Regions from separate parts of the Bacillus sp. ISL-47 genome, predicted to be linked through region 1. Evidence: predicted binding sites of a transcription regulator. Region 1 holds the regulator's gene; each other region holds the start of a gene.
What was found. The regulator LexA, encoded in region 1, represses DNA repair genes until DNA is damaged. The targets are predictions, from matches to a motif close to CGAACATATGTTCG.
Positions count from the first base shown of each region.

Region 2: the regulator LexA is predicted to act here: its motif matches at 3,142-3,155, upstream of J7I93_RS08900 (WYL domain-containing protein).
Region 3: the regulator LexA is predicted to act here: its motif matches at 3,664-3,677, upstream of recA (recombinase RecA).
Region 4: the regulator LexA is predicted to act here: its motif matches at 1,892-1,905, upstream of J7I93_RS02230 (YqzH family protein).

Region 1 covers NZ_JAGGQS010000079.1:14,075-19,328, reverse strand. The annotation lists gene glnA (type I glutamate--ammonia ligase) at 1-1,212, shown strand, start outside; gene J7I93_RS23395 (hypothetical protein) at 1,495-1,680, opposite strand; cyclic di-GMP riboswitch class I at 1,735-1,820, opposite strand; gene J7I93_RS23390 (DUF4257 domain-containing protein) at 1,957-2,241, opposite strand; gene lexA (transcriptional repressor LexA) at 2,514-3,137, opposite strand; gene yneA (cell division suppressor protein YneA) at 3,295-3,627, shown strand; gene J7I93_RS23375 (YneB family resolvase-like protein) at 3,643-4,290, shown strand; gene J7I93_RS23370 (DUF896 domain-containing protein) at 4,432-4,665, shown strand; gene tkt (transketolase) at 4,907-5,254, shown strand, end outside.
Region 2 covers NZ_JAGGQS010000022.1:70,623-75,876, reverse strand. The annotation lists gene J7I93_RS08915 (DUF1850 domain-containing protein) at 1-103, shown strand, start outside; gene J7I93_RS08910 (TRAP transporter permease) at 93-2,051, shown strand; gene J7I93_RS08905 (hypothetical protein) at 2,121-2,708, opposite strand; gene J7I93_RS08900 (WYL domain-containing protein) at 2,889-3,107, opposite strand; gene J7I93_RS08895 (YczE/YyaS/YitT family protein) at 3,334-3,948, opposite strand; gene J7I93_RS08890 (SurA N-terminal domain-containing protein) at 4,074-4,847, opposite strand; tRNA gene J7I93_RS08885 (tRNA-Val) at 5,091-5,163, shown strand.
Region 3 covers NZ_JAGGQS010000068.1:3,291-8,544, reverse strand. The annotation lists gene J7I93_RS21840 (YmfK family protein) at 1-473, shown strand, start outside; gene J7I93_RS21835 (helix-turn-helix domain-containing protein) at 495-1,415, shown strand; gene pgsA (CDP-diacylglycerol--glycerol-3-phosphate 3-phosphatidyltransferase) at 1,505-2,083, shown strand; gene J7I93_RS21825 (competence/damage-inducible protein A) at 2,106-3,356, shown strand; gene recA (recombinase RecA) at 3,791-4,831, shown strand.
Region 4 covers NZ_JAGGQS010000003.1:103,598-108,851, reverse strand. The annotation lists gene J7I93_RS02240 (MBL fold metallo-hydrolase) at 1-728, shown strand, start outside; gene J7I93_RS02235 (SDR family NAD(P)-dependent oxidoreductase) at 730-1,524, shown strand; gene J7I93_RS02230 (YqzH family protein) at 1,587-1,793, opposite strand; gene J7I93_RS02225 (Y-family DNA polymerase) at 2,084-3,343, shown strand; gene J7I93_RS02220 (YolD-like family protein) at 3,528-3,863, shown strand; gene J7I93_RS02215 (hypothetical protein) at 3,969-4,127, shown strand; gene J7I93_RS02210 (CDGSH iron-sulfur domain-containing protein) at 4,148-4,366, opposite strand; gene J7I93_RS02205 (iron-sulfur cluster biosynthesis family protein) at 4,511-4,837, shown strand; gene J7I93_RS02200 (hypothetical protein) at 5,073-5,254, shown strand, end outside.

The sequences.
Region 1 (5,254 bases):
CTTGAAAAAGCACTTGATAACAAAATGATGTTTGACGGATCTTCTATCGAAGGCTTCGTACGTATTGAAGAATCAGATATGAATTTATATCCTGACCTTGATACATGGGTGGTATTCCCTTGGACAGCGGAAAAAGGAAAAGTTGCGCGTTTGATCTGTGATATCTACAATCCGGATGGAACTCCATTCCTTGGTGATCCTCGCAGCAATTTAAAACGTATTCTAGGTGAAATGGAAGAGTTAGGCTTCACAGATTTCAATCTTGGACCTGAACCAGAATTCTTTTTATTCAAGCTTGATCATGCTGGAGAACCGACTCTAGAGCTAAATGATAACGGCGGATACTTTGACCTTGCACCAACAGACCTTGGTGAAAACTGCCGCCGTGACATCGTGCTGGAACTTGAAGAAATGGGCTTTGAGATTGAAGCTTCCCACCATGAGGTTGCTCCAGGCCAGCACGAAATCGATTTTAAATATGCAGATGCTTTAACAGCATGTGACCAAATCCAGACGTTCAAGCTTGTTGTTAAAACGATTGCCCGCAAGCACGGCCTGCATGCGACATTCATGCCAAAACCACTATTCGGTGTGAACGGTTCTGGTATGCACTGTAACGTTTCATTATTCAAGGATGGAAAAAATGCATTCTTCAATGAAACTGGAGATCTTCAACTTAGTGATGACGCACGTCACTTTATCGCAGGCATCATCAATCATGCCACAGCATTTACAGCAGTAACAAACCCAATCGTTAACTCTTATAAGCGTTTGGTTCCTGGTTATGAAGCACCTTGCTATGTTGCATGGTCTGCTCAAAACCGTTCACCGCTTATCCGTATCCCGGCTTCCCGCGGCATAAGTACTCGTGTAGAGGTCCGAAGTGTTGACCCTGCTGCGAACCCATACCTTGCTATGGCTGTGTTATTAAAAGCTGGACTTGATGGAATCAAGAACAAATTGACTCCTCCAGCACCAGTTGACCGCAACATCTATGTAATGAACAAGCAAGAGCGTGTAGAAGAAGGGATCAAGGATCTTCCAGCAACATTGGCAGCTGCCCTTGAAGAACTTAAAAATGACGAAGTAATCGTTTCTGCTCTTGGCGACCATATCTTCGAACACTTCATTGAAGCAAAAGAAATCGAGTGGGATATGTTTAGAACGCAAGTGCATCCATGGGAGCGCGAGCAGTATATGAGCATGTATTAATAATCAGTCAAGCCTTGGCCTCAGTGCCGAGGCTTTTTTGTGCTGTTTAGCTTGAGTGGAGATTTCCGTTCACCGAGCTCGCTTTCCGCGGCGGTCTGACACTCCTAGGTGCATTCGCGTCTGTGGTCTCCCGTGGACGCGCCAATCGCAGGGGTCAATGAATTATACATCCCCGAATAAATACCACATGAAGAATTTGCGAGTGCGTTTTCACTCCTCAAGCTACATAACGCAGTGCCTTTAACAAAAAACTTTAATATAGCCTAATATATAAAAAATCCATCACTGAATGATGGATTTGCAGTTCGGACAGGTGATAACCTTTTCCGGTTTGAATTTTATTTTTTTAAGATCCTTTTTGGTGAAAGTTGTAAAGGCATTGTATGTAAATCCGCATACACAGCTGTTTTGATCCTTTACGATGTGCACCAAGTTCGACTCCTTGCTAAGCACTGTTGGATAAATCATTTTTCACCCTTCTCATAGCTGATTTAGGCAAATTGTTCTGGTATGAATTGTCTTATAAGCAGCCCGGCTGCCATGACTTTAATCGTTTTAGGCCCGTGGCTTTGCGTCTCCCACTTTCATGGAATTTGCCCAGATGAAATAGTATCATAAATTGGCGGAAAAATCATACTTTACCGGGATCTGTAATACAAACGCAAAACAGTTTAATGCAGTCACACAAAAAACCCCGTTCGATGAAGAACGAGGTTTTGTCTATATGAACTATTTCTGCCTATCTCATTCTTTATGTCTGATCTTTAAGAAATCGAGACATGTCAGCAGTGCATCTCCTCCAAATCCTGCAATAACCGAAAGGAGTACTATCTTTAAGGTAGAGTCAGGATCTGAAGATACGACCAAAAAAACAGCCGCCAAAGCCCCCATGATTACTTCTTCCAAGACCCCCAGGTAGATGAATTTTTTGGTCCTCCGGGGTTTTACCATTTTGCCTTCTTTCCGAATATGTCCAACGACACCGACCAGCCCACCAATCAACAAAGCGAAGGTAATGTTCAAAAACATATGATCTTCACACTCCTAAAGTCGAGATTTTGGACAAGCGACCTTAGGTTGATTCTCGGTGTATTACCATTATATAGGAAGATGATATAAATTAGTATGCATAAAAATACCGAATTTTCTGAAAACAAAATAGTTAAACTTTACTGTAACTTCCTTCCAAATGAGAAGTTACTGTTACTATCGTATGATTTTAATCATAGGATCAGGTAATAAGAACTGTATATAATCAAAAAATAAAAAGCAAACATAAATGCTTGCTTTTTGAAAGTCTATTAATGGATATGTCGATATACTCCAATTACCTTGCCAAGGATGGATACATTTCGAAGGATAATAGGTTCCATCGTAGAATTTTCAGGCTGGAGGCGTACATAATCTTTCTCTTTGAAAAATCGTTTTACGGTCGCTTCGTCTTCTTCAGTCATGGCAACAACAATATCTCCGTTATTAGCTGTGCTTTGCTGCTTAACGATTACATAGTCACCATCCAGAATTCCAGCTTCAATCATACTTTCTCCCATGATTTCAAGCATGAATACATGTTCGTCAGCTGGAGCCAGCCTTTCAGGAAGAGGGAAGTATTCCTCCACATTTTCAATCGCGGTAATCGGCTGGCCGGCAGTAACCTTACCAACGATCGGCACGTTTACTGCGCTGACTTTTGGAATGTGCGAAGACTCGTCCAAATCTAAAATTTCAATGGCACGCGGCTTAGTAGGGTCCCTGCGGATCAAACCTTTGCTTTCGAGCCTTGCGAGATGGCCGTGGACAGTGGAGCTGGAAGCAAGCCCGACTGCTTCTCCAATCTCTCTAACAGAAGGCGGGTAGCCTCTTAGTTTTACTTCTTCTTTTATAAATTCCAATATATCTTGCTGCCTTTTTGATAATTTCACCATCTTTAACGCACCTCGTATGATTTTCTTTGTCTTTATTATAGCATCAATTACCAGGTGATACAAACATAAGTTCGAATTTTCGTTGACACAAAACAAATGTTCGGTCTATAATAAAAGCATCAAATACGAACATACATTCTAACAGAGGTGTTTAATAATGATGAAAAAATTGTGGGATTCTTATTCTTATGCTATTATTCTATTCATTTTAAGCTTGGCAGCTTCATTAATATTAGTTTTGCAAATGGAAACGCCGGATAGTGAGAAGTTTGTTAGAGTTACCGTATCTGAAGGTGACTCCCTTTGGGAAATCGCTGAAGATTTCTCAGCTGAACATTCACTGTCAGCAGATGAATTTATTAGCTGGGTAGAACAAAACAATGGAATAGCCGGAGGAAGAATATTCCCAGGTGATGAAATTGTTATCCCGGTTAAAGCTGCTGAAGGGCAGCTATTTACCGAGCTTGCCAGTTCTGAACTAAATGAATAGTTATAAGGAGAAATTATGAAAGCAATTATCTACTGCAGGGTAAGCACAACAAAAGAAACGCAGGAAACTTCTCTCTCCAGACAGGAAGAGGAGCTATTGAACCTGGCAAAAAAGAATGGTTTTGAAGTGGTGAAAGTTATTCGCGACCAGGCGAGCGGATACGATTTAGAAAGAGACGGGATACTTGAGCTTCTGGATTTAATAAAAGAAAAGGATATTAATGTAGTTCTGATCCAGGATGAGACGCGGCTTGGGCGCGGCAATGCCAAGATTGCCATTCTCCATTGTATCTTTAAAGAAGAGGTCCAGCTTTACAGCATTTCCAACTACGGCCAGCTTCAGCTATCGGAATCGGACTCCATGGTATTGAGCATTGTCGGAATGGTAGAAGAGTATCAAAGAAAGCTTCATAATATTAAAATTAAACGGGGCATGCAAAGAGCGGTAGAGAAAGGATACCGTCCTGAGAAAAATCTGAGTAATCAAGGAGCCAATGCCGGCAGGGAAAGGATCGAAGTCCCAATCGATGAAATTGTCCGGCTTCGTCAAAACGACCTCACCTTCTCCGAAATCGCAGCAACGTTAAGGGGATTTGGCTACAATATATCAAAAGCAACCGTACATAGAAGATATAAAGAATATGTTGATTCATTAGCAGAGTAGAGCACTTTTCTTGTCAAAAGTGCTCTTTTTTAGTATGATGGCATTTGAGTTTCAATATTTATTATTGGTGAAACTTGTAGTGTAACCAAACTTTCTTTTAGATTAACCAAAAGTTAACTTTTGATATAAAGGAGCTTAAGCATGCTGCCAAAAGAAAAACTTGCTCGAATTAACGCACTGGCAAAGAAGGCGAAAGAATCCCGTTTAACAGAAGAAGAAGCGAAGGAGCAATCTTCACTCCGCAGAGAATATTTGGAGACATTCCGCTCTTCGATGTTAAATACGTTAAAAGGCGTAACGGTCGTTGATCCTAAGGGCAATGACGTAACCCCTAAAAAACTGAAAGATCTTCAAAATAAAAACCGCCTTCATTAATATCATAATTGCAAGGGATACACATTCAGTTGTATTCCTTCTTTTAATAAAAGCGGAGATGACCAGCTTGGCATAATTTGCAGGCTATCTCCGCTTTTCTTTACATATGCCGGGTCTTTTTGTGTCAAAATAATAACAAACCGGCTTTTTATTGTCTTTTTCCTGACCCTATTAGTTGTGAAAAAAACAGACACCCGATAATATAAAAAGAGTAAGAATTACTCTCGAAAGGATGTATTGAATGTTTAATCAAACAGATGAACTATCCATCAGTTCCATTCGTACTTTATCAATCGACGCCATTGAAAAGGCGAATTCCGGCCATCCAGGCATGCCAATGGGAGCTGCGCCAATGGCTTATACACTTTGGACACGCTTCATGAACCACAACCCTAAAAACCCAGAATGGTTCAACCGTGACCGTTTCGTCCTTTCAGCGGGACATGGATCCATGTTATTATATAGCCTTTTACATTTATCAGGCTATGATGTATCAATGGAAGATATTAAGCAGTTCAGACAGTGGGGAAGCAAGACTCCTGGCCACCCGGAATTCGGGCACACTCCTGGTGTTGATGCAACAACCGGC
Region 2 (5,254 bases), on a different contig from region 1:
TCCGCTTTCAGACTATATAGAACCAGGAACCTGGGTGCGTATAAAAGCTAAAAAATTAAACTTAATTGAGACTTTGAAAGGAGTGAATATCCTTGGACAATAAAGGGGAAACGTTATCTCTGGAGGAACAGCAGAAACTGCTGGAAAAGTATGATCCCGAGGCTGGTACAAGGAAACTCAGAGGCATTATGGGCTGGATTGTCTTTATTGGCCTTTTATCATTCTCGCTATTCCATTTATATACTGGAGTTTTCGGAATGCTTACAGCCCAGCTGCAGCGTTCGATCCACTTAGGTTTTGCATTGGCTCTGATCTTCCTGTTATTTCCGGCAAGGAAAAAAGACAGGGGGCGAAAACATAAAGTTGCCTGGTATGATGTAATACTGGCAATTCTCGGTATTGTAGTAGGATCCTATTGGCCTCTATTTATTGATGAAATTGTTATGAGAGCTGGGCGACTGACAGAAATAGATTTTTATGTAGGATTGCTTGCGGTATTATTAGTGCTTGAAGCAACAAGGCGTGCAGTTGGATTGCCGATTACTATTATTGCTGTTATATTTCTGGCATATGCCATGTATGGCCCTTATATGCCTGCATTCTTGGCACATCGCGGATTGGATTTGGAAAGACTTGTTCAAACGATGTTCTTTACGACTGAAGGGATTCTTGGTACTCCATTAGGCGTATCAGCTACCTTTATATTTCTATTCCTATTATTTGGATCTTTCCTGGTGAAAACAGGTGTTGGGCAATACTTTAATGATTTGGCCGTTTCCATTGCAGGGAAGAGAACAGGAGGTCCTGCAAAGGTTGCGATTTTTTCCAGTGCCCTTCAGGGAACAATCAGTGGAAGTTCTGTTGCAAACGTTGTAACTTCGGGCTCATTTACCATCCCAATGATGAAAAAACTTGGCTATAAGAAGGAGTTCGCAGGTGCGGTTGAAGCGACTGCTTCGACAGGGGGGCAAATCATGCCTCCAATCATGGGTGCTGCCGCATTCCTTATGGTCGAGTTCATTGGCGGAGGCATTACCTATTGGGATATTGCCAAAGCTGCAGCAATTCCAGCTCTTCTTTATTTTGCCGGCGTTTGGATCATGACTGATTTTGAAGCTAAAAGAGTAGGCCTTAGAGGGCTGAATGATGACGAAATGCCAAATCGGAAAGAAGTACTTAAAAAGATCTATTTGCTTCTGCCTATTCTGGCAGTTATCGTTTTACTTATGAGCGGAATGAGTGTAATCCGTGCGGCTCTTTGGTCTATTGTTATTACAATTGCAGTGAGTATGATACGGAAGGATACCAGAATCAACTTCCGGGATGCAATAGATGCATTGGTTGATGGTGCACGTACAGCTTTGGGCGTTGCAGCTGCTACGGCTGCAGCTGGTATAATCGTAGGTGTAGTTGTTAAGACTGGTCTTGGATTAAAAATGGCTAATGGCCTGCTTGACCTTTCTGGCGGTTTGCTAATTCCAACCTTGATGCTGACAATGGTTGCAGCCATCATCCTGGGAATGGGGTCGCCGACGACTGCAAACTATGTTATTACATCTACCATTGCTGCTCCGGCCATTATACTGCTGGGTGTACCTGATTTGTCTGCCCATTTATTCGTATTTTACTTTGGTATTGTGGCAGATATTACCCCACCAGTGGCACTTGCTGCATTTGCTGCTGCTGGGGTTTCAGGAGGAGATCCGATTAAGACCGGCGTAAATGCCTCCAAGCTTGCAATTGGGGCATTCATCATTCCGTATATGTTTGTTCTTTCTCCAGAGCTTTTGATGATTAATACCACCTGGTATTACTTAATTTGGGTAGTATTCACTGCTTTGGCCGGTATGATGGCGATTGGTGCTGGGGTAATTGGCTACTGGCTGCGCAAATTAAATCCCCTGGAAAGAATATTGGGAATTGCTGGCGGACTGATGCTGATTTATCCTGAAGGTATTTCTGATATAATCGGACTTGGAATTTTTATCTTGCTAATTGTATTGCAGGTTGTCTTCAAACGAGATGATAAAGCAAAGCCCCAAACGGCTTAACGAAAAAAGGAAGGGTCTCCTCTGAGATCCTTCCTTTTTGTTTGCCAGATTGTTTTGGGTTTTCTCCTTTTATGCTTCCTGATCGCTTTGGCCGATGGATAGGCTTGCGTTGATATAACCTTCTTCATTGCTATTTAGTACAACAGTGAAAGTTCCGGGTTCATCGCCTTCATATAGTTCATCGCTAACTGCTTCCTTTAATAGTTCGCTTTTATATTCAATAATTTCACGCTGCTCATTTTGATGATCAGTATTTCTGTCAACTTCTTCTGAATCTCTCGGAATGCGTTTTTCGATATAAGAAAGGATCTCATCGTTGCTCATTTCCTTTTCCATATCTTCAAATTGCAATTCAATGTTAACAGCACGATGGGTTTCAAACTCTACAAGCATTGTATCGCCATTAAAGCGGGCAATTTCCTTGTTGTTTTGATTTTCTCCATATTCTTCAACAAACTGTTCGTGTGTGTCGCCTAACCCAACTTCTTCAGTAATCTTTGATTGATCTTCGGGAGCTTCCTCTGTCTCCGCTCGCTGTTCCTCTAATGAAGGATTATTTTTGTCTTCCTCCTCAACAACATTTTCTTCACTTTGATTACAGCCCGCCAATACCAGGCTTCCGGCAAACAAAGCCATTAAAAATGAATTTTTTTTCATAAAACCTTCCTTTCTTCTCTTCTAAATGTAATTCACAGGACAAAGCCCTTTTCAGGAATATATACCCTCTTAAGTGGCAGTTAATCAGTGCAGGACAGAAATGCAGTGAAGGCAGGAAGGCATAATAAAAAGCCGTATTTCGTATGAGAAATACAAGCTTTTGTTATTTGAAGTATTGAATTAGCTGATTTGGCGTGTTTTCTTATCTGGCAGAATGGACATAATATGATTTAAATTAAAAATGCGCATTTGCTTTCTATATAAGCAGTAAGCCAAAATAGTGCTCCCGCGCAGTTCTTTAATTAAAATTTTTCTTTGTGTAAATGAATTACGTTTGGAGAGATAGATGATTTCCACAGGCTTTCTCTCTTCCATTGCTCGATAAAGAATTCCTTTCATATAAATCCCTCCTTACTTATATTTACATTATATACGAACGAATGTTCTTTTTCAAGCGTTAACAGAAAATATGTTCGCATAAAAAAGAGGGTGTCCCAAAAGTATAGCTTTTGGGCACCCTCTTCTTTCCAAGACAATAGCTCTATAAAATTGGCCTGTTAATTTCCACTCCAAGGGCTCGCTTTCCGCGGGCGGTCCGACGCTCCTCGGTGCATTCGCACGCCTTTTAAATAATTTTTAGTCCTTTATCTTTCAAGAGGTTTAGGAACACTGTGCCATATTGGATTGTGTAGCCTAAAAAGATGGCGACGAATAAAGTACCTAATCCTACCGGACCGCCTAACAGGAAACCAAAAGCCAAAGCCAAGGATTCATTTAGGATACGGGCGTTTTTAATGCTAATATTCAACCTTTTAGCTGTTGCAATCATTAAACCATCAATGGGTCCGCTAAATAATTTTGGGCGGATATAAATGGAAACGCCAAATCCAAGTAATAAAACACCTGAAAAGAAGGAGAGGATTTGAACAGGAAAAAGTGTAATATCAGTGCTGTTAAATACAAGTTCCAGCCAAAGATCGATTCCAAGACTTGCTAATAAAGTACCTATAAAGGATTTGAATTGTGGCTTTTCCCAGGAGAGCAGTGCGTTGAAAAATATTAGGGAAGTAGTAACCAGAAATGACCATGTTCCGATTGTCAGACCGAACTTTTTAAAAAGTCCAACATAGACGGTATCCCAAGCACCTGCACCAAGACCGGATAAAATAATTAATGAGACACCCAAAGTGAGTATTAAATAACCTGCAATGATTTGAATGATTGTTATATGTTTTATCATGATGTAGCCTCCCCAATACATATTACCGTATTTAAATAATTTCTCAAGGGGAGGAAGATGAAAAGAGGAAGGTAATTTTATCATATAAAAAGAACAGCCACCCAAAAAGGGAAGCTGCTCGAGGCTTAGACCTTGATATCGATTTTGGCGCTTTTCTTTAATTCTTCAACATGCTTAACCAGTATTTCTTGCTGTTTTTGCTGTTCAAGCTGCTGCTTGATCTGTGGCTTTACTTCTTCCAGTTTAGGGGGCTCTTGGCCTTCAGCGCCACCCTGGCTTGCATACTCATCATAAAACTTCTGGATCTCGGCGTCTGTAACCTCTTCAGGCTTAATTTCGCTATCGATATACTTTGTGTATTTAATGTTGTTGGCAATTTCTTTCTCTAAGGAGTCTGGATTAAGACCAGCCTGCTTCATGGCTGTTTCGAATTCTTTATCGTCTTTAAATTGTCCTTTTGTTTCTTCAAGCTGCTTTTTTACTTCTTCATCAGAAGCTTTATAGCCTTTTTTGTCCGCTTCCTGGAGAAGAAGAGTCTGGCCAACTAAGCTATCAAGCGTTTGCTCCTTGATTTGCTCTGCAGCTTCTTTAGTAGTAGGATCTTGTCCCATTTGCTGAAACATCATTTGGGATGATGTAAGAACGCTATTATACTCCCGGCCAAGAATTTCCTGGTCATTTACAATTGCAACTGTTTTATCTTCCTCAAGCTTTTGTTCTTCCATTTTCTTTTGCATTTCTTCCATTTGCTTTTGCTGATCCTGCTGATCGGTTTCAGCCGTTTCAGCCGTTTTGGCCTTATCATCTTTTTCTGCGCTCTTGCCTTCTTCATCTGCACCGCAAGCTGCTAACACTGCAGAAAGTAATACTAGTAAAAAGGGATACATTAGTTTTTTCATTAAATTTTCTCCTTCCGTAACCCTGAAATATTTGATTCATCTAACAAAAGAATCATATAGAGGGCATTATAAAGCATATTTTCTTAAAAAGATACATTACAGACTTAAATCAAAAAAATGTAATGTGAATGTAATCTATTTTCAAACTATTAATCTTCTATTAATGAAATGAATATCGGTATTGACTTTTATGTGAAAAAAGTTTATATTTTATATTGTCCTCACTAGGGGAAAACAAAATAGGATTCCGTAGCTCAGCTGGGAGAGCGCTACCTTGACAGGGTAGAGGTCGCTGGTTCGAACCCAGTCGGAATCATCAGTTAAAAGCCTAGAGCCTCAACGGTTCTAGGCTTTTTCTATATTCTTAAAAATATAGAGTAAACCCCAATTGTTGACGAATTGTTGAC
Region 3 (5,254 bases), on a different contig from region 1:
ACGAGCTTGGCCTTTTGGTAGACTTCATGGCGGAATTATTTAAACAGGAAGGGCACAAACTAATTGGCATAAGGGGAATGCCAAGGGTTGGCAAAACAGAATCGATCGTTGCCTCAAGTGTTTGTGCGAACAAGCGCTGGCTATTTGTTTCATCCACTCTATTGAAGCAAACGATCCGCAACCAGCTGATTGAGGATGAATATAATGAAAACAATTTGTTCATAATAGACGGAATTGTCTCAACCAGACGCGCAAACGAAAGGCACTGGCAGCTGGTCCGTGAAATTATGCGCCTTCCTGCAGTAAAGGTAGTAGAGCATCCGGATATATTCGTACAAAACACTGAATACTCCCTTAATGATTTCGATTATATAATTGAACTCCGCCACGATCCTGATGAAGAGATTAAGTATGACATAGTGGAGAAAAACAACATGTTCTCTGAATCTGATTTTGGAGGCTTTGATTTTTAGTAAGTTGGAAGGTGTTGCAAATTGACAGAATTAGGTAATCGGTTAAAAGAAGCACGTCTGGCAAAAGACATGAGCCTGGATGACCTTCAAAAGGTCACTAAAATACAAAAACGCTATTTAATTGGAATCGAAGAGGGCGACTATAGCATGATGCCCGGCAAGTTTTATATCAGGGCATTTATCAAGCAATATGCCGAGGCAGTTGGGATAGAACCTGAAGAGATATTTGAGCAATATAAAAATGATATTCCAACAACCGTGAACGATGATATACCCGAGAAGCTTTCACGTGTCCAATCAAGGAAAGACCTTTCAGGCAGGACCTCAAAGGTCTTTGATATCCTGCCAAAGATTCTTATTGGTGTCTTTATTATTGGCCTCATTGCAGTCCTTTATAATTTCCTTGGAGCCAAGGATCAAACTGAGGATGCTGAGAAGCCTGCAGACCTTACAGAAGGGCAAACGGTGATTGAAGAGTCTGAAGGTCTATCTGAAGGAAAAGATGCTGAGGAAGATGGCAAGGATGAGTCAGCTGGCAGTCAGGATGAGTCTTCTGGTGAAAATGGGTCTGCTGATGAAAATGCTGAGGAACAAAAAGAAGAAGCGAAGCAGGAAATTGCAGTGGTGCAATCAAGCGGCAAAAATACGGTTTACGAATTGAAAAATGCGGAAAAGTTTGAATTAGAAGTCGTTTCTAGCGGAGAGACCTGGGTAAATATCCAGAACGGAAAAGGATATTCCTTCTTCCAGGGAATGCTGACTACAGCGGGCAAAAAAAGCGAGAAAGTCGATTTTTCAAAAGAGACTGAAGCTTCCATTGTAGTGGGTAATTCTACACAAACGGAACTCTACGTAAACGGGGAAAAAATTGAGTATCAGGTGCCGCCTTCTCAATCAGTCCGGCAGGATATAACCATCCGGTATGCGCCGAAGACCGAATAGTCATCTTAATTAGATGACTATTTTCGCTTTTAATGTAAAAATTAACCTTAAAAGGCCTTTTGAGAGGCTTATATACACGGAGGTAAATCATGAATCTGCCAAATAAAATTACTGTTTCACGTATCATGCTGATACCGATTTTTTTACTAGTGATGCTTGTACCTTTTTCATGGGGAGAAGTAGTACTGCTTGGGGCTGAAATGCCTGTAACCCATCTTATCGGTGCGCTTATCTTTATTGTAGCTTCCGTTACCGACTGGGTTGACGGCTATTATGCCCGAAAATACAATCTTGTTACCAACTTGGGGAAATTCCTTGACCCGCTTGCAGATAAACTCCTTGTTTCTGCAGCCTTGATTGTACTGGTTGAACTAGGGCTTGCTCCCTCATGGATTGTCATCATCATTATAAGCAGGGAATTTGCCGTGACAGGTTTAAGGCTTGTACTGGCGGGGGAAGGAGAAGTAGTCGCTGCAAACCAACTGGGCAAAATCAAAACATGGGCTCAGATCGTGGCCATTTCTGCATTGCTTTTACATAATATAATCTTTGAAATGGTTTCGATTCCGTTTGATGATATTGCGCTTTGGGTGGCTATGTTCTTTACAATCTGGTCCGGATGGGACTATTTCGCAAAAAACAAACAGGCCTTTATTAACTCAAAATAAATAGCCTGAAGGGGGCTTTTGAATGAACGCAGAAATTATCGCTGTCGGGTCTGAGCTTTTGCTTGGGCAAATTGTAAATACAAATGCCCGCTTTCTTTCCCGGCAGCTGGCTGATTTGGGCATCAATGTTTTTTATCATACAGTAGTTGGAGATAATCCTGAGCGCCTTAAGTCAGTGATTAAAATCGCTGAGGAACGTTCAAATCTGGTCATTTTTACAGGCGGCCTTGGTCCGACTAAGGATGATTTAACAAAGGAAACGATTGCCCGTCACCTCGGCAAAGAACTCGTTATGGACGAGCAGGCCCTTGAGTCCATACAGCTTTATTTTGAACGTACGAACCGGGAAATGACTGAAAACAATAAAAAACAGGCGCTTGTTTTGGAAGATGCCCAGGTTCTTCCAAATGAACATGGGATGGCACCGGGAATGATCTCTGATTCGGGCAGGCATGTGTATATGCTTCTGCCGGGGCCACCAAAAGAAATGGAGCCCATGTTCCTGAAACATGCATATCCTGCCCTCCAATCCAAGCTCGAAACGGATGATGTAATCATCTCCCGTGTACTAAGGTTTTTTGGCATTGGAGAAGCGATGCTGGAAACGGAGATTGAGGATATTATTGATGCACAAAGCAATCCTACAATTGCTCCGCTTGCAGGCGATGGGGAAGTCACCCTCAGGCTGACGGCCAAACACAGCCAGGCGGAAACTGCCATGATACTTATTGATGAGGCGGAAGCGAAAATCATGAAACGTGTTGGCGAATTCTTCTATGGGTACGATGATACTTCCCTTATGTACGAACTTACCAAGTTAATCAAGGAAAAAAATATGACCATTTCCGCTGCGGAAAGCTTGACAGGAGGCATGTTCCAGCAGGAGTTTACATCGATTCCAGGTGCCGGCGGCCTTCTGAAGGGCGGAGTTGTCTGCTATACAAACGAAGTGAAGGCAGAGGTTTTGAAAGTTCGCAAAGAAACCATTGAAAAGGATGGAGTTGTCAGCGCCCAATGTGCTGCAGAGCTTGCTGAAAATGTTGCCAGTATGACAAACGCTGATATCGGCATCAGTTTTACTGGTGTAGCGGGACCTGATGAACTGGAAGGAAAACCTGTCGGAACGGTTTATGTTGGAATTTGGATAAAAGGCAAGCCTGTCCAGACGGAAAAGCTGAACTTGGGCGGTTCAAGAGCGGCTAACAGAGTCCGGACCGTAAAATATGGCTGCCATTTTCTCATAAAAGCTTTAAACGAAGATCAGAGTGCCTGAGAAGGCGTTCTGATTTTTTTATGAAAAGCTCGGTTTAGCGGCCGTTGTTGACTGGATCGGAAGGTGTGACATCCTCGAAAATGCATTTGGGTTTTCTTCGAGCGGTGTTTATTCACGGATGTTTATTCAACGATCTGCGGGAGAAGTGAGCCAAAAGGGAGACCCAGCTGGCAATTTAACAAAGCCAATAAAAAAATAGACAGATTTCTTAAGAAAATGTTATATTCGGCTTTGTTTTGCATTCCAAAATTCCATTTTCTCTAAAAGATTTTGCTGTTTTCAGGCGGGAAAGGCGCCTCAAAAAAATCGAATGGATGTTCGACTTTTTGCTCGACAAATGGTTTGAAAAGGTTTATAGTAGAGATAGGTTTTGAGATGAGACAAACGAATCTAAGGAATAGATAGATTCGTCTATATAAAAGGAGGAACTATTAGTGAGTGATCGTCAAGCAGCCCTTGAAATGGCGTTAAAACAAATAGAAAAGCAATTTGGTAAAGGTTCTATCATGAAGCTCGGAGAACAAACTGATCGTAAGGTTTCTACTATTCCAAGCGGGTCTCTTGCACTTGATGCAGCTCTTGGGGTAGGCGGCTATCCAAGAGGCCGTATTATTGAAATCTACGGACCTGAAAGTTCAGGTAAAACAACTGTAGCCCTTCATGCTATTGCAGAGGTTCAGGCTGGCGGCGGACAAGCGGCGTTCATCGATGCTGAGCATGCTTTGGACCCTGTGTATGCACAAAAGCTTGGTGTAAATATCGATGAGCTTCTTCTTTCCCAGCCGGATACAGGAGAGCAGGCCCTTGAAATTGCAGAAGCACTTGTACGAAGCGGTGCTATCGATATTCTTGTAATTGACTCTGTTGCAGCCCTTGTGCCTAAGGCTGAAATTGAAGGTGAAATGGGCGATTCCCATGTAGGCTTACAGGCTCGTTTAATGTCCCAGGCGCTTCGCAAACTATCAGGTGCTATCAATAAGTCTAAAACAATTGCGATTTTTATTAACCAGATCCGTGAAAAAGTAGGAGTTATGTTCGGAAACCCTGAAACCACTCCTGGCGGACGTGCATTGAAATTCTATTCTACTATACGCCTTGAAGTGCGCCGTGCTGAAGCATTAAAGCAAGGCAATGAAATGGTCGGAAACAAGACGAAGATCAAAGTTGTCAAAAACAAGGTGGCTCCTCCATTCCGTGTAGCTGAAGTGGATATTATGTATGGAGAAGGAATTTCCAAGGAGGGCGAGATCATTGACCTCGGTTCCGAACTGGATATTGTCCAAAAGAGCGGTTCTTGGTATTCGTTCAATGAAGAGCGTTTGGGTCAGGGCCGTGAAAATGCCAAGGTATTCCTGAAGGAAAACCCGGATATCCGCCTGACTATTCAGAAGCAAATCCGTGAGCATTATGGCCTTGATGAGGAAAAAGTGATCAGCGGCGACGAAGGACAAGAAGAATTTGAGCTAATCGATTAATAATAGCAAATCAAAAGCGGACATGCCTTGACCAGCCCCGACGGGCATAAGTCGAATTTACGCAGGAAACCCTGAAGTGATTTGGCTTATGACCCGAGGGCCAAGGCGCGGAAGCTGGATGCAGAGAACTCTTCCGCAAAGTTATCTACATCGTTATATTAGATAATTATAAGAAACATGAAAGCAAAGCCAACCGAAGGACGGCTTTGCTTTTTTTAATCAATTTGTTAAGGCTCACTGCTGCTTTTGCACTCTGCTGATTGGAGCGGCAGGCACGAGATTCCAGCGGGAGGAACGAGTCAAGGCGAGACCTCGCTGGCTGCGACTTGCACCGAGGAACTTCCTGGTCGCCGCGTGATTCACTCAGCTTCTTGAGTGGAAATCAGCAGGCAAGTTCATCAGCACATTTTTTATAAACACGAT
Region 4 (5,254 bases), on a different contig from region 1:
AGAATATGGAGATATATGGGCATTCAGTAAATCAAAGGTGGCTGTCCCGGACGGAAGCCTTTTTAAAAGCCCATGATGAATTTTATTATAAACTTTTTACTGAATTTGGGGTTCCGGAAAAGTATTTATCCTTTATTGGTTTGATGAGAAAGACACTTCGCTTTTCCTGTAATCGCTCATTAACAGGGGAGCTTAAGGAAGGTGATCATCCTGCCGGGCTGGATGATTGGACAATTATTGAGACACCAGGCCATGCCCAGAGCCATATCGGCTTGCTTAGGGAAAGGGACGGTGTATTTATCGGCGGGGACCATCTGCTCGCCCATATCTCTCCAAACCCTATACTGGAGCCGCCTTTGCCCGGAAGCAAAGAGCGGCCGAAGCCTCAGCTGCAATATAACGCTTCCCTGCAAAAAGTACAGAATCTTCCAATCGGCCTTTTTTATTCTGGTCATGGGGAAGATATTACAAATGTAAATGAATTAATCGAAGAGAGGGTTGGACGCCAGCACGACCGTGCCATGAAAGTGAAAAAATGGCTCGAATCCGAATCACTCACTGTTTTTGAGGCTTGCTGCCGTCTATTTCCAAAAGTGTATGAAAAAGAGCTTTCCCTGACGATATCGGAAACGGTGGCCCAGCTTGATTATTTGCATTCTATAGGGGAGATTTATATAAATAAAGAGGAGAAAGCATTCCTGTATTCCGCATCCAAAGAGGTGGTTTGATTTGTCAGATCGATTGAAAAATAAAAATGTGATTATTACGGGTGCATCGGGGGGAATTGGAGCCCAAATGGCTGCTCTTTGCGCTGAGAGAGGGGCAAACCTTGTTCTTCTTGCCCGTAATCTTGAAAAATTGAATGCGCTTAAGGCCGATCTGCGCAGCCGGTTTTCAGTAGACATTCATGTACATAAACTTGATGTCTCCAACTCTGATGAGGTCTCTGCTGTGTTTTCAGAGATTCTTGCCCAACTCGGCCATGTGGATATTCTTGTAAACAATGCTGGATACGGGATTTTTCGGGAGGCACATGAAGCGAAAATCGAAGAAATAAAGGGCATGTTTGACGTTAACGTTGTCGGATTGATGGCTTGCACGAGCATGGTGCTGCCGGCGATGAGGCAGCAGAAGAACGGCCATATTATCAATATCGCTTCACAGGCCGGCAAGATTGCCACACCGAAATCCAGTGTTTATTCCGCAACCAAGCATGCAGTTCTTGGCTATACGAACAGCCTTCGGATGGAGCTGGCTGACAGCAATGTATTCGTAACTGCCGTAAATCCCGGCCCTATTGAAACAAACTTTTTTAATATTGCCGATGAAAAGGGCACCTATGTTAAAAATGTTCAGCGGTATATGCTCAAACCGGAGTATGTGGCGCTTAAAGTGGTTAATGCCATGCTGACGCCTGTCAGGGAAATTAATCTTCCACGGTGGATGAATGCAGGAAGCATTGTTTATACTCTGTTTCCGAGGTTGTTTGAAAAAATCGGGAAACGCGCATTTAATCAGAAGTAAAATACTAAAAGGCCGCCAGCATTGCCTGGCGGCTTCTTTTTTGCACTTATTCCGGGGTCCCCTTAAAAATACGGCGAATCTGTGATATAGCCGTACACTGCATCATTTACGATTTCATGCAGATCGCTGTCAGCCTCTTTATTTTTTGCCTCAATGATTTTCTTGAAAATTTCATCAAACTCTCTGCTATCGAGCGAAACTGAATGGCTGTCCTCGTTGTATTGTTTTAAACAGTTTTGGACCATTTTAAAAATTAGTTTCTTGTTCATTTATTGCACCTCATGCTGATTATACAGGTTTCTGGGAATTTCGGCACCTGGCAAAAGAACCTGATTTAAGAAAAAGCCCGTAAAATTTCCATTGAAACCGAACGCATATTCGCTTAATATAATGGGTATACATATACAGAACAAACGTTCTTTATCTGAAGCAAGATGAATTCAAGATAATAAAAATAACTTTCTAAAGCTAGATGATGTCTAGCTTCAGGCGCCATCAGCCCGAGGCCATAGCCGACAAGCGGGCGCCTTACACTTTTCTAAGGAGGATGTCGGAAGTCATGGTTGATTACAGCGCAATGCCGGAAAATAAAATTTTGTGTGTTGATATGAAGAGCTTCTACGCGAGCTGTTCTGCTGTCATGCTTGGCCTGGACCCTCTTGATTGCTACCTTGTGATTGCCGGAAACTTGGAGCGGAAGGGCAGTGTCGTTCTGGCTGCCTCTCCGAGGATGAAAAAGGACTTTGGGATAAAGACTGGATCCCGCCTGTTTGAGGTTCCCAATGACCCCCGCATTAGGGTTGAGGAGCCGAAAATGGCCACTTATTTAAGAATTTCCACCGAAATCACCCGGGTGTTTAACCGCTATGTCCCAAAGGAAGCCATTCATACGTACAGTGTTGATGAGAGCTTTATAAAAGTAGATGGTGCACTCCATCTCTGGGGGGATGCCGAGACAATTGCCTGGAAAATAAAAGGGGATATCGAACGGGAATTTCAGCTTCCGTGTGCCATCGGGATAGGGCCGAATATGCTCATGTCCAAACTTTGCCTTGATCTCGAAGCGAAAAAGAAGGGAGTTGCTGAGTGGAAGTACGAAGATGTGAAGACGAAATTGTGGAACGTATCCCCTTTAAGGGAAATGTGGGGAATAGGACGCCGCGTCGAAAAAACGCTGAACGGAATGGGGATCTTCACAGTGGGCCAGCTTGCCCGCTATGACCTGGAAAAGCTTGAAAAGAAGTTTGGGATTATGGGCAACCAGCTTTATCACCATGCATGGGGAATTGACCTTTCAGAAATGGGGGCGCCGATTATGGAAGGGCAGATCAGCTTTGGGAAAAGCCAGATTCTATTAAGGGATTACAAGGAGGAGGAGGAAATTAAGCAAGTTGTCCTCGAAATGTGCGAGGAAGTGGCAAGAAGAGCCCGCACTCATCGCAAAGCCGGAAGAACAATCAGCTTTGGCCTCGGATACAGCCAGGATGAATTCGGGGGAGGTTTTTACCGTTCAAGAACGATTGATCAGCCAACGAATATCACGATGGATCTTTATCGGGTCTGCCTGGAGCTCTTTCACGAGAATTATGAAGGCAAAACAGTGCGGCAAATCTCTATCTCCCTCGGAAATATTACGGATGACTGCGAAATGCAGCTGAGCCTGTTTGATCTGGATGGCTGGAAAAAACGGGAGCTCGGCTACACGGTTGACCGGATTCGCTCCAAGTTTGGGGGAGGAGCCCTGTTGAGAGCCGTATCTTATACAAGTGCGGGAACCGCCAAGCACCGGGCTACACTGGTTGGCGGCCATAAAATGTAGGCTATGTTAAAGCATTTTTAAATAATGTTGGTTGATTGGAGTTTAATGTGCTAATCCCGCGAAAATGCATTCGCATTTCCTTCGTGTGTTGTTTGTATCAATAAGGTTTGGCTAGCAGGCATTTGGAGCGGAAATCAGCAGGCATGTTTAACAAAGCTAAAATGTAAACAAAGGGGGGCGGCTTATGATTCGCGATCGTGGCAGAATAAAATGGACTTCCATGATGCTGCCGGAACATGTAAAGCTACTAAGAGATTGGGCAAAGGAAGATACGTACGAGAAAAAACGGGAATTGGATGAGCAAAAGCTTGAATCTATGAACGAGATTCTTTCAGAAGCAATGGAGTTTCAAAAATCGGTTACAATTACTTATTACCGCGGCAGAAATTATGAGCTTGTAATCGGGAGCATTCATTACTGGGATGAACATGGCCAAAAGCTGCATATAGTGGACCGCTTTGGGGAAATTCATCACATTTCCATTAACACAATAGCCGATGCCCGGCTTACGGATGAGTAAATAAAGGGGGAGGTCTGGCCATAAATAAATGGAAAATGATGGATACAATTAAAAGGGGTAGTTTTTAGGCGGCAGAAGCACCTTAACAGCAAGGAGGTGTTTCACATGCCAAGAGGAAAAGAACTGGAGCAGCTGCCAATGGCCAATATCGCACCGGGCGCTGGAGATGACAGCACGGGAATGGACCGGGAATTGCTGCAGGGCATTGTGCAGGAAGAGCGGGTATCGCCAGCGAAAGTTAAAAACGAAAAAAAACGGGGATAACTATCCCCGTTTTTCGGCGATTACTCCTTATCGTCCAAAACCTTCTCGGCACGGACACAAGATTCAAAATTTCCCTTATGGGTTCCGTCACAAAATGGAAGCTTTGATGATTTTCCGCATCGGCAAAGAGAGAATACCTGCTTTGTTTCAAATTTGTTGCCATCCACATCAATTAATTCCACATCGCCTGTTACGCGCAGCGGGCCATTATCCATTACTTTAATCTGCACCTTTGACATACCAACCACCCTTTCACAAAATTGACACATATTCACTTTGATGGTAATAGGAATAAGCGAAAAAAGCAACTGTCCCTTTCAGAAGCATGTTAAATCTATCTGTGTTAAAATACAGCATATGCAAATGGGAGGTAGTTTTAAAACATGGAAATTACAGTAACTGAAACGGCGGCTGAAAAATTATCCGAACGGGTCGCCGGAAAAGGCGGCTATGTAAAGCTGAAATATGATATAGATGGCTGCGGATGTGTTGTGAGCGGCGTGACAGCTCTCTGGCTAGTGCAAGAACTGGATGATGATGACAGGGAAATCAAAACGAATGCCGGAAGCATATTTGTGGGAAAATCCAAGGAAGTATTTTTGGACGAGGATTTAAAAATAGATTTTTCAGAGAAAGCAAACTGTTTCCAGCTAAAAAGCCCGAACCAGTATTTAAATCCAAGAATGAGTTTTTTTGATAAAACAAAATAAGCTATATACAAGGCGGCCGCGGATGGCTGCCTTATTTTTTGCCGTTCTATCAGGAAAAAATCGGATAGTTCACGAACTTTTTACATAGGCATAAAGACCCTTCCATATTTTTGAAAAATAAGGGTTTAATATAGTAGGAAAAGGCTACAGAATCATTAAAAGCACAAAAAAGCGAATGTTTTACTAGGGTTTGTCATTAAATGGTAAAGACACCGCAGAATTGGAGGAGAAATTTATGAAAAAGAAAAACATACTGCTATTGCTGGCGGCGTCCATTCTGCTATTGTCAGCGTGCAGTACACAGACAATGGGCCAGGCAATTGATGAGGATATCCCTTTTAATGTGAAAGAAATTCTACATAAAGAAAAAGTAAAAGACGGAATCATTCTTCTATATACGACACATCAGAAAAATGG